2 regions of the Rhizobium sp. BR 314 genome follow, and region 2 is predicted to be linked to the other one. Evidence: riboswitches for the same ligand, from Rfam matches in the RefSeq annotation. Region 2 holds a riboswitch; the other holds the start of a gene.
The links. A riboswitch is a leader RNA that binds a small molecule or an ion and turns the genes downstream of it on or off. The one in region 2 is predicted to bind thiamine pyrophosphate.

Region 1 (5,985 bases), on a different contig from region 2:
GCCATTGTTGTGACGATGATGGCGGCGCCAGTCGTCATGTCCACGCCAGTCGCCGCGATAGGGTGCGCGACCGTCATAATACTGCGCCTGTGCGTAGCTTGCGGGAGCCAGCGCGCCGCCGACCACCGTTGCGGCCAGCAAAACCGTGAGAATCTTTTTCTTTATCATGACTACCTCCAAAGCAGTCGTCGTGCTCAGCGAATACGCGAGCTATCTATTCAACGTCTAGAGCATGATTATGTTCAGCTGAATATTCTATGAATGGGCCGTTCATCGGCGCAAGTGCCTGAAAACTCTGCCGTTTTGGAGGCGATTCCGCAATGGGTCAGCCAACCGAATCGTGCCTGCGTGTCGATTTCAGCCATTCCAGTGTCCGCGATTCGGGATTGGGATTGCGCGTGATATCGGTCACGACGGCAGCGCAGTCGGCGCCGTTCTCGAATACCCCAGGGATCCGCTCCACGGTCAGGCCACCGATCGCGACAAGCGGAATATTGCCGGCAATGGCTTTCCACTCGCCGATGCGTTCGAGACCTTGGGCTGCCCAAGGCATGGCTTTCAAAATGGTGGGGTAGATCGGCCCGAGGGCGATGTAGTCGGGGTCGGCTGCGAGCGCTGTTTGCAGCTCGGCGCCGTCATGGGTCGAAAGCCCGAGCTTCAACCCTGCTTTGCGAATGGCGCCAAGATCTGCCACCGCCAGATCCTCCTGGCCGAGATGGAGGAAATCGCAGCCTTCCTCTATAGCCAATTGCCAATAGTCATTGACGACCAATTGGCATCCGTTGGTCGCGCAGATGGCCTTTGCCCTGCGGATATCCGCTCGGATTTCCGAAAGTGGGCGACCCTTGATACGCAATTGCACAAGCTTGACGCCGAGCGGCACCAGCCTCTCGATCCATGCCGCACTATCGACGATCAGATAAAATGGATCGAGCCTCATGCAAACACCGCCTTTCCGATGACCGGCGTTGATGGCACGGCCATGTCGCGCGGCTCCAGCAGGCCCGCATTGAAGGCCTGTCTTCCGGCATCGATGGCCCCGGCAAACGCTTCTGCCATGATGCCCGGATCGCGTGCTCCGGCGACGGCGGTGTTCAACAGCACCGCATCGAAGCCCAGTTCCATGACGGATGCCGCATGCGAGGGCCGGCCGATGCCGGCGTCTACAATCAACGGCATTTCGGGAAAATGCGCCCGCATCGAGCGAAGAGCGGACGGATTGAGCGGCCCTGCCGCGGTACCGATTGGCGCACACCAAGGCATGAGGACCTTGCATCCGGCTTCCATCAGTCGTTCGGCCACGACCAGATCGTCCGTCGTATAGGGGAAGACCTCAAAGCCTTCGCTTGTCAAAATCCGCGCCGCCTCGACCAATCCAAAGACATCCGGCTGCAGCGTGTCGTGATTGCCGATCACCTCGAGCTTGATCCAGTTGGTCTGGAATACCTCGCGGGCCATCTTTGCCGTCAGTACCGCTTCCGAGACGCCGTGGCATCCGGCGGTGTTGGGCAAAACGCGAACGCCGAGTTGACGGATCATCTCGAAGAATGCGCCGCCGCTGCGTCCGCCTGCCGCCTCGCGCCGTAGCGACACCGTGACGATCTCCGTCGCGGATCGCTTGACTGCCTCGGCGAGAACCGACGGTGAAGGATAGCGCGCGGTGCCGAGAAGAAGGCGTGATGCGACTTTGACGCCGTAAAGGTCGAGCATGGTTCAGCCCCCTTGCATCGGAGTGAGGATTTCGATCCTGTCATTGTCGTTCAGCGCATGGTCGTCGCGATCCTCCCGGTGGATGAGATCGCCATTGACCGCCGTTGCGAGCCAGTCGCCCTCGTAGTCGAGCGCTGCAAGTAGCTGTGAAAGTGTGGTGACGGCGATGGTCTGGGTCTCGCCATTGATAATCAGGCGCATCTGGGGCTCCTCTGATCTGACACCTCGGGAAAGACAAGATCCACAACGTCGACCGCCATTGCCGGCGCCAATAAGAAACCATGGCGGTAAAGGCCGTTGAGGCTTGTGGTTTTGCCTTCTCGGGTCACGCGCGGAAAATTGTCGGGAAAGGCAGGGCGGATGCCGGCACCGGTTTCGACCAGGGTGGCCTCGGCGAAGGCCGGATGCAGTGCATAGGCCGCATTCAACAGTTCCATCAGCGATCGTGCCGTGATCGGCCCGTCGAAGTCCGTTTCGATCATGGTGGCTCCGACCATGAAAAGCCCGTTGTCGCGGGGGACGATATAGACCGGAACGCGCGGATGCAGCAGGCGGATGGGCCGGGCGAGCGTGATCTCTTCCGTGTGGAGATACAGCATCTCGCCGCGAACGCCACGCAGGTCACAAGTGTGTCCGATTCGGGAAGCCCCTGTGCAATCGATGATCTCAGGGAAATCATCCTCGCAAACATCCGCTGCAACAAAAGCAACACCATGTGCCAGAAGCCGTGCTTTCAAACCAGGCAGCACGCGGCGAGGATCGAGATGGGCTTCCTCCGCAAAGAACAGTCCGTTCCTGAAGCGCCCGGCAAGGGCGGGTTCGAGAACCGCGATTTCATTCTCGTCGACCCAGCGATAACAGGTGGTGCGCGCGGCGAACCGCTTCAGCTCGTTCTGATCGCGTGTCGACGCGACGACCAGGGTTCCGTTGCGCACGACTTCGCCAGGTAGAATCTCCCCCCATCGGTCGGCGGCATCAAGGCCGCGCTTGAGCACGGCCTCATCGGCGTTTTCCCGTTCGCACCAGGGCGCCAGCATGCCGCCAGCGAGCCACGAGGCCGCTTGATCGAAGTTCGCGCATGGATCCAGAACGGTTACATCTGCCCCGCGAATGGAAAGTTCGTGGGCGACCGTGAGGCCGGCAACGCCGGCCCCTTTGATGAGCACACGCATCTCATTCGGCCGGACGGGCCGACGTGTCGACCGGCATGTAGAGATCGCCGCCATCGCGGTATTTGGCCGCCATCGCATCCAGTCCTTCCTTCTGCGCCTCGGCACGAATGTCGTGTGAAATGCGCATGGAACAGAATTTGGGGCCGCACATCGAGCAGAAATGCGCGACCTTATGCGCTTCCTTCGGCAGGGTCTCGTCGTGGAAGCTGCGGGCGGTGTCGGGGTCAAGCGACAGGTTGAACTGGTCTTCCCAGCGGAACTCGAAGCGCGCGCGCGACAGTGCGTCGTCACGCACTTGCGCCGCCGGATGGCCCTTGGCGAGATCGGCGGCATGGGCGGCGATCTTATAGGTGATGACACCGGTCTTGACATCGTTGCGGTCGGGCAGGCCAAGGTGCTCCTTCGGCGTGACATAGCAGAGCATAGCGGTGCCGAACCAGCCGATCATCGCCGCACCGATACCAGAGGTGATGTGGTCGTAGCCCGGCGCGATGTCGGTGGTCAGCGGCCCGAGCGTGTAGAAGGGCGCTTCACCGCAGACGGCCAGCTGCTTGTCCATGTTCTCCTTGATCTTGTGCATCGGCACATGGCCCGGGCCTTCGATCATCACCTGGCAATCCTTTGCCCAGGCGATCTTGGTCAACTCGCCCAGTGTCTCTAGCTCAGCGAATTGCGCTGCGTCGTTGGCGTCGGCGATCGAGCCCGGGCGCAAGCCGTCGCCGAGCGAGAAGGAGACGTCATAGGCGCGGCAGATGTCGCAGATTTCGGCGAAATGCTCGTAGAGGAAGCTCTCGCGATGGTGATGGAGACACCACTTGGCCATGATCGAGCCACCGCGCGAGACGATGCCGGTAACGCGATTGACGGTCAACGGAATGTAATGCAGGCGCACGCCGGCATGAATGGTGAAATAATCGACGCCCTGTTCGGCCTGCTCGATCAGCGTGTCACGATAGACCTCCCAGGTCAGATCTTCAGCAATGCCGCCGACCTTTTCCAGCGCCTGATAGAGCGGCACTGTGCCGATCGGCAGCGGCGAGTTGCGGATGATCCATTCGCGGATGTTGTGAATGTTGCGCCCGGTCGACAGATCCATCACCGTATCTGCGCCCCAGCGGGCGGCCCAGACCATTTTCTCGACCTCTTCCGCCATAGAGGATGTGACGGCGGAATTGCCTATGTTGGCGTTGATCTTCACCAGGAAGTTCCGGCCGATGATCATCGGCTCGCTTTCGGGATGATTGATGTTAGCCGGGATGATCGCACGCCCGGCGGCGACTTCCTGGCGGACGAATTCCGGCGTTACATGGTCGGGAATATGGGCTCCGAAGCTTTCGCCGTCGCGAATCAGGGCTTCGGCCTTCGCCTTGCGGCCGAGATTTTCGCGGATGGCGATGAATTCCATCTCCGGCGTGATGATACCGGCTCGCGCATAGGCAAGCTGGGTCACGGCCTTGCCATCCTTGGCCCGCAAAGCTTGCCGCTGCCCGGGAAACTCCGGCGTCAATCTGTCGCCGCTGACGAAGCCGTTGTCCTCCGGGCGGACATGCCGGCCCTCATAGGCTTCGACATCGCCTCGGGCGAGCACCCAGTCGCGGCGCAGCTGAGGCAGGCCCTGTTCGATGCGGATATCGGCACCTGCGATCGTGTAAGGACCCGATGAATCATAGACGACGACCGGCGGCTCGCCGGCTGTCGGATGGACGCTGATCTCGCGCATCGGCACGCGGATGTCGCTATGGATATCGCCGGGAATGTAGATCTTGCGTGACGCCGGCAATGGGCCAGTGGTAACGGTTGGGGTGATGTTCTTTGCGGCAATGGTCATGGTTTGAGGCTCCAAGTTGCGGTTGGAGACCCAGTCATCAGCCGGAATGATGAAAAGACGCCGGCATGGAATCCAAGCGGGAATCCGAAGCCTTCAAGCGCTCGCACCGTCCCTACGCCAGTATGAACTGGATCAGGTTCAACGGGTCACTGCGCACGCTAGCAGTATCTCAGCCCCTTGCCGGGACCCCCCTGGTGAATGATGGAAGGCTAAGCCGTCTCTTCCGTTTCTGTCAACCCTGCTAGGGTTGTCATGGGTCACGTTTGACCAAAGCCACTGATTCTTCGTGGTGGCATTGTTGAGGGCAAGGGGGCTGCCTTCCTGCTCCGGCCGCGCTCGCCGATAGGGCGGCCCCATTAACGGTCGCGGATCGGCATGCCGTGCGTCTGGGCCAGTTGAACCCGCGGGCATATGCGGGGCGGGCGTTCCGTCCGCTCCTCCGACATAGGGCCACATCATTTCCATGAATGGTGAACTGTCGACGCCTCTCAGGCAGGAGTTGCATTTAGGCAACAGCATCCAAGACTAATGCTAGGCTTGGTTTCACATAATTGACAAACATACGGACTGTTTGTAACTCAGATGCAGGACACAAGTTGTCTTGCGGTCGATTGATCGACCGGATCGGTAGAGGCATTTCAAGGCCTTTGCTGCGGGGTCAAGTATGGAGGTTAGAGGGGACTCAAGCCAACATTATGTGCGTATCTGCCGGGCTGCCTGTCGCGTTTCGACCGAACCGAATTTTGAGGTGGTGTTGCAGCTTTGCACTCGCGGTAAGTTCGAAATGCGAATTAAAACCAGGAGTTTATAATGAACATCAAGAGCCTTCTTCTCGGCTCCGCTGCCGCGCTGGCAGCAGTATCCGGTGCCCATGCGGCTGACGCCATCGTTGCCGCTGAGCCAGAGCCGCTGGAATACGTTCGCATCTGCGACGCATATGGTGCAGGTTACTTCTTCATTCCGGGCACCGAAACCTGCCTCAAGATCGGCGGTATGGTTCGTACCGAAGGCAAGTGGTATGACGCCTACAGCCCGAACACCCATAACGGCACGCTGTGGCACACCCGTGCTGAGTTGAGCATCGACACCGCGACCGACACCGAATACGGCCCGCTGAAGACCAACATGGTCATGCGTTGGGACTGGCAGGAAGGCAACTCCACCGACTCCAAGCTGCTGTTCGCCAACATCAGCCTCGGCGGCTTCCTCGTTGGTAAGGCCGATTCGCAGTATGTCTCGTACACCGGATATGCCGGCGACGTCATCAACGACGAC
Region 2 (5,985 bases):
GCCTGACGGTGGCCTCAATTCCTTCGACCGGGATCCAGCAGTGGTTTGAGCCGAGTGGTTGCCAAGTGGTGGTCACGCACACGGCAATGATAGGTGAGGTGCGCACGCGGTTGAAGTTGCCCATCGTCAACCTGGAAGCCTTCATTTTCGACCGCCCGGAACATGTAACAGAAGGTGCGGCCCGGCAGTTCGATGGCGAGGCATTCGTGAAGCGGGTTTTCGCGATCATGGGGGACGCCCGGAAGCGAGCGTCGCGCTAGGGCGTTTCCGTTGTTCTTCGGAGTGTGAAAGCACTCTATCCTTTTGTTTTTGTGTAGCTCCAGGCAGAGATCCGCGACACATTTTGCGGGAATTTTTCCAGTTGCCTCTCGGCAACCGCCGCCAACTGATCGTCATCGGCTAATGCTCGTGCCAGTCGAAGGCGCTCCTTTCGATTGGAGCGCGATAGTCCGTTCGGATCGCGCCGCAAATGTGGCCTCCCCAGCAAAATTACTTCGATTTGCGATCGTGCCCACCGCCAGTATCGTAAGAGCGGCGGATGAATCTCGGAAACTGCTCCGGCAATTTCAGATAGAGTTCAGCCTGCGCAATTATGGTCCGCCTCGATTCCGAGCAGAAGACCGGCAGGGCGCTCGATGAGCCTTGCCGGCCTTTTGTCGGAAGACTGTTTCGCAGCGAAGTTCATCGCACCCGTTCCGGTGCAAAGCCCCCTAAAGAACCGAGGATTTCGAAACGTGGCTGATGTTTGTACGCAAGGCGTAGACACGGGCTTTGTCGCCCTGGGCTATGCCAAAATTGCTGTTCTGGGAGTCGTACAGGGTTTGACGGAACTCCTGCCGGTCTCCTCCACCGCGCATATGCGCCTCGTGCCAGCCCTGCTTGGCTGGCAGGATCCCGGCTCGGCGTTTTCGGCAGCAATGCAGCTTGCCGCGCTGGCGGCAATCATTTCCTATTTCTGGAGTGATGTCCGCTACGTCACCTTTGGATCGCTCGATGCTATCAAACGCAAGGATTGGGGCTCACCCGCCATGCGACTTGCAATCGCCATCATCATCGCAACGATCCCGATCGTCATCGTTGGCCTGTTGCTGGCGTCGTCGCTGAATGCCTGCGGCACGTCGTTCCGCAACCTGTGGGTCATCGGCATCGCCTGCGTCGTCATGGGCGTGCTGCTGGCCGTTGCCGAATTGTATAGCCGCCACAGAAAGAATATCGAGCAGATGACACTGGTCGATGCGCTGTTCGTCGGCATCACCCAAGTCGGCGCGCTTGTGCCGGGCGTTTCGCGCTCCGGCTCCACTTTGACCGGTGCACTCTTCCTCGGCCTGAAACGCGAGGAGGCAGCCCGCTTCTCGTTCCTGCTCGGATTGCCGGCGATCGCACTTGCCGGCCTGAAGGAGCTGTTCACGCTCTACAAGGCTCACATTCCGATGGAAGCCTGGTCCATCCTCATCGTCGGACTGATCGTCGGCAGCATCTCGTCCTTCATCACCATCTGGGGGCTGATGCGCTTCCTGGAGCGCTTCTCCACCTGGCCCTTCGTGGTCTACCGTGTCGTCCTGGGTGTGGTCATCCTCTTTGGTGTGCTGACCATGGGCTGGGCCTGAGCCTCGAAATTCATATCGGACCAGGAAATCAGGAGAAAGGCGTCGACCGTTGGTCGGCGCCTTTCCGTTTTTTGGTGTTAGCCGAAAACTAGCCCGCCATCGACGATGAGGTTCTGCCCGGTAACGGCACGAGCCCAGGGGCTTGCGAAGAACAGAACCGCGTCAGCAGCTTCGTCCGGCGTCGTGACGCGGCGAAGAGGCGTATTGGCGGCGATGATGTCAAAGACTGCTTCCGGGGTGGCACTGCTGGCATCCGTCGTGCGCAGCAGCCCGCCCGAGACCATGTTGACCGTAATGCCAAGTGGCCCGAGTTCGGCTGCAGCCGTTCGCGTCAGCGACAGCAATGCGGCCTTTGCCGCAGTATAGTCGTGATAAGGTACGACCGGGTTCTGGAAGAGGTTCGTGCCGATCGTCACAACCCGGCCAAACGTCGCGCGCTCCATCGCCGGCCGCGCCGCCTGGATGAGGTTGAGAGCGCCCTGCAGTGCCGTCTCGAGCTGCATTACCATCTCGGCCCAGCTTAAGGCGTCCAGTTTCGATCGTGCGTCGCCGTTGAAGCTGAAATCGGCAAGGGCGTTGTGCACCACCGTCGTCGGCGCACCGAAATGAGCCGTCACCTTTTCCACGAGCCGCTCCGTTTCGGCAAGGCTGCGCATATCCGCCTGAAAGGCTTTTGCGCCGCTGCCAATTTTCTCGGCAAGGGCTTCTGCCTGTTGGCGGCTCGCTCGATAGTTGATCGCAACTCTGGCGCCTTCGCGGGCGAAGGCCGTGGCGATTGCGGCGCCGAGACCGCGCCCCGCGCCTGAGACGATGACGATCTGGTCCTTGATTGGCAGGCTCATTTCCTTACTCCTTCATTGTCTGCCCATAGCGCATGGAAATGCTGCACGGGGCCGTGGCCGCTGCCGACCGAAAGCTGGCCCGCAGCGGCGACCGCCTGGGCGAGGTAGTCCTTGGCCGAGGCAATGGCTTGCGGAAGCGGCAAGCCCTTGGCGATCTCGGCAGCGATCGCACTGGAAAGGGTGCATCCGGTTCCATGCGTGTTCTTCGTTGGCAACCGGTTGGCCTCGAACCAGGTGATGGTTCCGGCGCTTGCCAGCACGTCGGGGCTCTCGTCGCCGTCGAGATGGCCGCCCTTGACGAGCACGGCGGCCGGGCCGAGCGTTGAGAGCGCGAGCGCCTGGCGCGCCATATCCTCCCGGCTCTTTGCTTCGGCCTCATGCAGCAACGCGGCAGCTTCCGGCAGGTTCGGCGTCACGACCGTCGCCAGTGGCAGCAGCCGACGGCTCAGAACGTCGACGGCGTCGGCCGCGAGAAGAGCTGCACCGCCCTTGGCGATCATAACGGGATCGAGCACGACCGGAACATCGCGATGCCGCTTCAGCACGTCGGCGACGACCTCCGCGATCGCCGCATTCGCAATCATGCCGATCTTGACCGCATCCACGCCTATGTCGGCGAAAATCGCCTCGATCTGAGCACCGACGAATGTCGGAGGTACCGGATGAACACCGGAAACGCCCTGCGTGTTCTGAGCCGTCAACGCTGTCAGCGCAGCCATTCCATAAACGCCGAGAGCCGAAAAGGTCTTAAGGTCGGCCTGGATACCCGCGCCGCCCGAGGGATCCGACCCGGCGATGGACAGGACATTGCGGGTCATTTGCGCGCCTCCTTGATAGCATTGGCGATAAAAGTTGTTGCAGCCATGGGATCTGGCTTGCCGCAGATCGCTGAAACCACTGCCAATCCATCTGCGCCGGCCGCCAGCGCATCGGCCGCATGCTCGGCTTTCAGCCCGCCGATGGCGACCGTTGGAACCGGGCACAGCCCAATAATACGGGTGAGGCCATCAAAGCCGATCGGCTGCTTGTGATCCGGCTTGGTCGGCGTCGCAAAGACGGGGCCGACGCCTGCATAGTCGACGATCTTGGCATCGATAGCCGAAGCGAGCGCCTCAGTCTCCACAGAGAGGCCGAGGATCATGTCCGGGCCGATCATGCGGCGGGCGTCGTGGGCGTTCAGATCCTCCTGCCCGATATGCAGGCCGTCCGCGCCAATTGCGATGGCTGCCTCGACATCATCGTTGACGATGAGGCGCGCGCCGCTTCCGGCGAGCACCTGTTTGAGGACGAGCCCCGTCTCGATCATGGTCGTGGTCGAGGCGTGTTTGTCGCGCAGCTGGACGATCGTTGCACCACCGGCAACGGCAGCGCGTGCGGTTTCGATCATGCCGATGTCGGCGCAGAGTACCGGGTCGAGAACGAGGTAAAGCGAGAGATCGAAGCTTTTCACGCTAATACGACCCTTGCTTTGGCGGTGAGCGTCTCTGCGTCGAGAGTGGCCAGCACGTCGAGAAAGCGCCAGGAGAAGGAGCCAGGACCATCGGCTGCCGCTCCGGCTTGTTCTCCCGCAACGGCAAAGACAGCGAGGGCTGCGACCGTCGCATCGAACGGGTTGCCGGGTGCGGTCGCGGCGAAAGCTCCGACAAGGCAGGTCAGCGAGCAGCCGAGTGCGGTAATCCGGGGCATCAATGGCGACCCGCCTTCTACCCGTTGCGCCTTGTGGCCATCGGTTACGAAATCGGTCGCACCTGTCACTGCAACGACGCATCCATGCCGGCTGGCGAGTTGCCTCGCCGAATCCTCTGCCATTTCGACGGGATCGCGGCTGTCGACACCCTGGCCGCGGCTATTGCCACCGGTGAGAGCTATGATTTCAGAGGCGTTGCCGCGAATGATCGTCGGCCGCAGCTCCAGCAATTGCGCGACCGCCTTACGACGGAACGCCGTTGCATAGTGTGCGACCGGATCGAGAACCCAAGGCTTGCCGGCGTGATTTGCCGATCGTACAGCCGCAAGCATGCCCGCGAGCCAGCCGGGCGAAAGCGTGCCGATGTTGACCGTCAGAGCTCCGGATATGGCGGCGAATTCGCCGGCTTCTTCTTCCGCATGCACCATGGCGGGCGAGGCGCCGGCCGCAAGCATCACGTTGGCGGCGATATTCATTGCCACGAAATTGGTGATGCATTGCACCAGCGGCGGGTTACCGCGCATGGCGTCGAGCAATGCGCCGAGATTGACTTGGTCTTGCATATCGCCCCTTTCAGGCGGGCGAGGCGCATGGGGGCACGAGCATGTTGCAAAGCCCCGAGCGACTCCCTCCGCCAGCATGATCTGGTTCAGGTTCAAAGGGTACTTCTCAGCCCGCCATACAGCGGACGCCCCTGTCTCTCAATCCTTCCCTTGTCGCAGACAATGGCTGCCCTGTCATCAGCAAATCGCGATGGCCATCACGGATCGATCGGAATGAGGTTGTTGGATGTCTCGATGATCCATGCATCCGACGCATGGGTGCAGTGACGCCTTGGCTCTGCAAAAAGCGAGGAGCTTGAGCTATATATTTCTCATCGAAGCGAACGAAGCGCCAAGCACGGCAGCTCAGCTTCGAATGCCCAAGGAAAGGGGATCATCATGAACGTAGCACGCTCTTTCAATAACTGGCGCAAGTACCGTCAGACGGTCGCTGAACTGGGCCGTATGACCACACGCGAACTGCATGATCTGGGTATCGAGCGCGGCGAAATCCGCAATGTTGCCCGTGCAGCCATCGCCGGTTAACAGCCCTCACGGCTAGGTTACAAGCTGCATTTTGTAGGCGCCTGCTTCCTCCCGAGCAGGCGCTTTTGTTTTGTCAGCATGGGAATCCAATGGCGTCTTCCGCCGAAAAATGCTCCAGTGGAGTGCTCCGGTTTTCGCATGGCGCATAGCTGTCCTGCAAAGAAATGCCTATCAACTGAGCAAAAGTCTGCTATGTTTGGGTCATCGAAGTGATGCATCTCCTCCCGCATCCTTCGCTTGGCAGACACCTACTCCTCCTCCCAAGGTCGTCTGCTCGAACAGCGCCTCTCCTCCTCCCGAGCGCTGTTCAACCATTGACGAAAGCCTGCCGCACCTCCTCCCGCGGCAGGCTTTTTTCGTTTCAACCAGGAGCATTAGAAAAGCAGTGCGGCGGCTCTCGCAAAAATGAACGGGCGTGCCTATGTGCGACAGGGATAGCGCGCTACATCGAAGATCGCTCCCAAATCTGATTCACCCCAAAAGGAGGATGCTTATGACCGGTTCCGCCGAATACACGCCGCCGAAGATCTGGACCTGGAACAAAGCCAATGGCGGCCAGTTCGCCAACATCAATCGTCCGATCGCAGGGCCCACTCATGAGAAGGAACTGCCCGTCGGCCGCCATCCTCTGCAACTTTACTCGCTGGGTACGCCGAATGGCGTCAAGGTCACCATCATGCTTGAGGAGTTGCTGGCGCTCGGCCATAGCGGCGCAGAATATGATGCCTGGCTGATCAAGATCGGCGATGGCGACCAGTTCG

Region 1: another riboswitch for thiamine pyrophosphate. It lies ahead of thiC (phosphomethylpyrimidine synthase ThiC); the one in region 2 lies ahead of thiM (hydroxyethylthiazole kinase).

Annotation. Positions count from the first base shown of each region.
Region 1 is NZ_JARWLA010000072.1:312-6,296, reverse strand. Features, by position in the region: gene QD461_RS35525 (hypothetical protein) at 1-168, opposite strand, end outside; gene QD461_RS35520 (thiamine phosphate synthase) at 326-940, opposite strand; gene QD461_RS35515 (thiazole synthase) at 937-1,710, opposite strand; gene thiS (sulfur carrier protein ThiS) at 1,714-1,911, opposite strand; gene thiO (glycine oxidase ThiO) at 1,902-2,882, opposite strand; gene thiC (phosphomethylpyrimidine synthase ThiC) at 2,884-4,710, opposite strand; TPP riboswitch at 4,802-4,913, opposite strand; partial or broken gene QD461_RS35495 (porin) at 5,521-5,985, shown strand, end outside.
Region 2 is NZ_JARWLA010000034.1:62,522-68,506, reverse strand. Features, by position in the region: gene QD461_RS29350 (hypothetical protein) at 1-260, shown strand, start outside; gene QD461_RS29345 (undecaprenyl-diphosphate phosphatase) at 735-1,607, shown strand; gene QD461_RS29340 (3-oxoacyl-ACP reductase) at 1,685-2,449, opposite strand; gene thiD (bifunctional hydroxymethylpyrimidine kinase/phosphomethylpyrimidine kinase) at 2,446-3,267, opposite strand; gene thiE (thiamine phosphate synthase) at 3,264-3,899, opposite strand; gene thiM (hydroxyethylthiazole kinase) at 3,896-4,699, opposite strand; TPP riboswitch at 4,746-4,842, opposite strand; gene QD461_RS29320 (DUF1127 domain-containing protein) at 5,078-5,224, shown strand; gene yghU (glutathione-dependent disulfide-bond oxidoreductase) at 5,718-5,985, shown strand, end outside.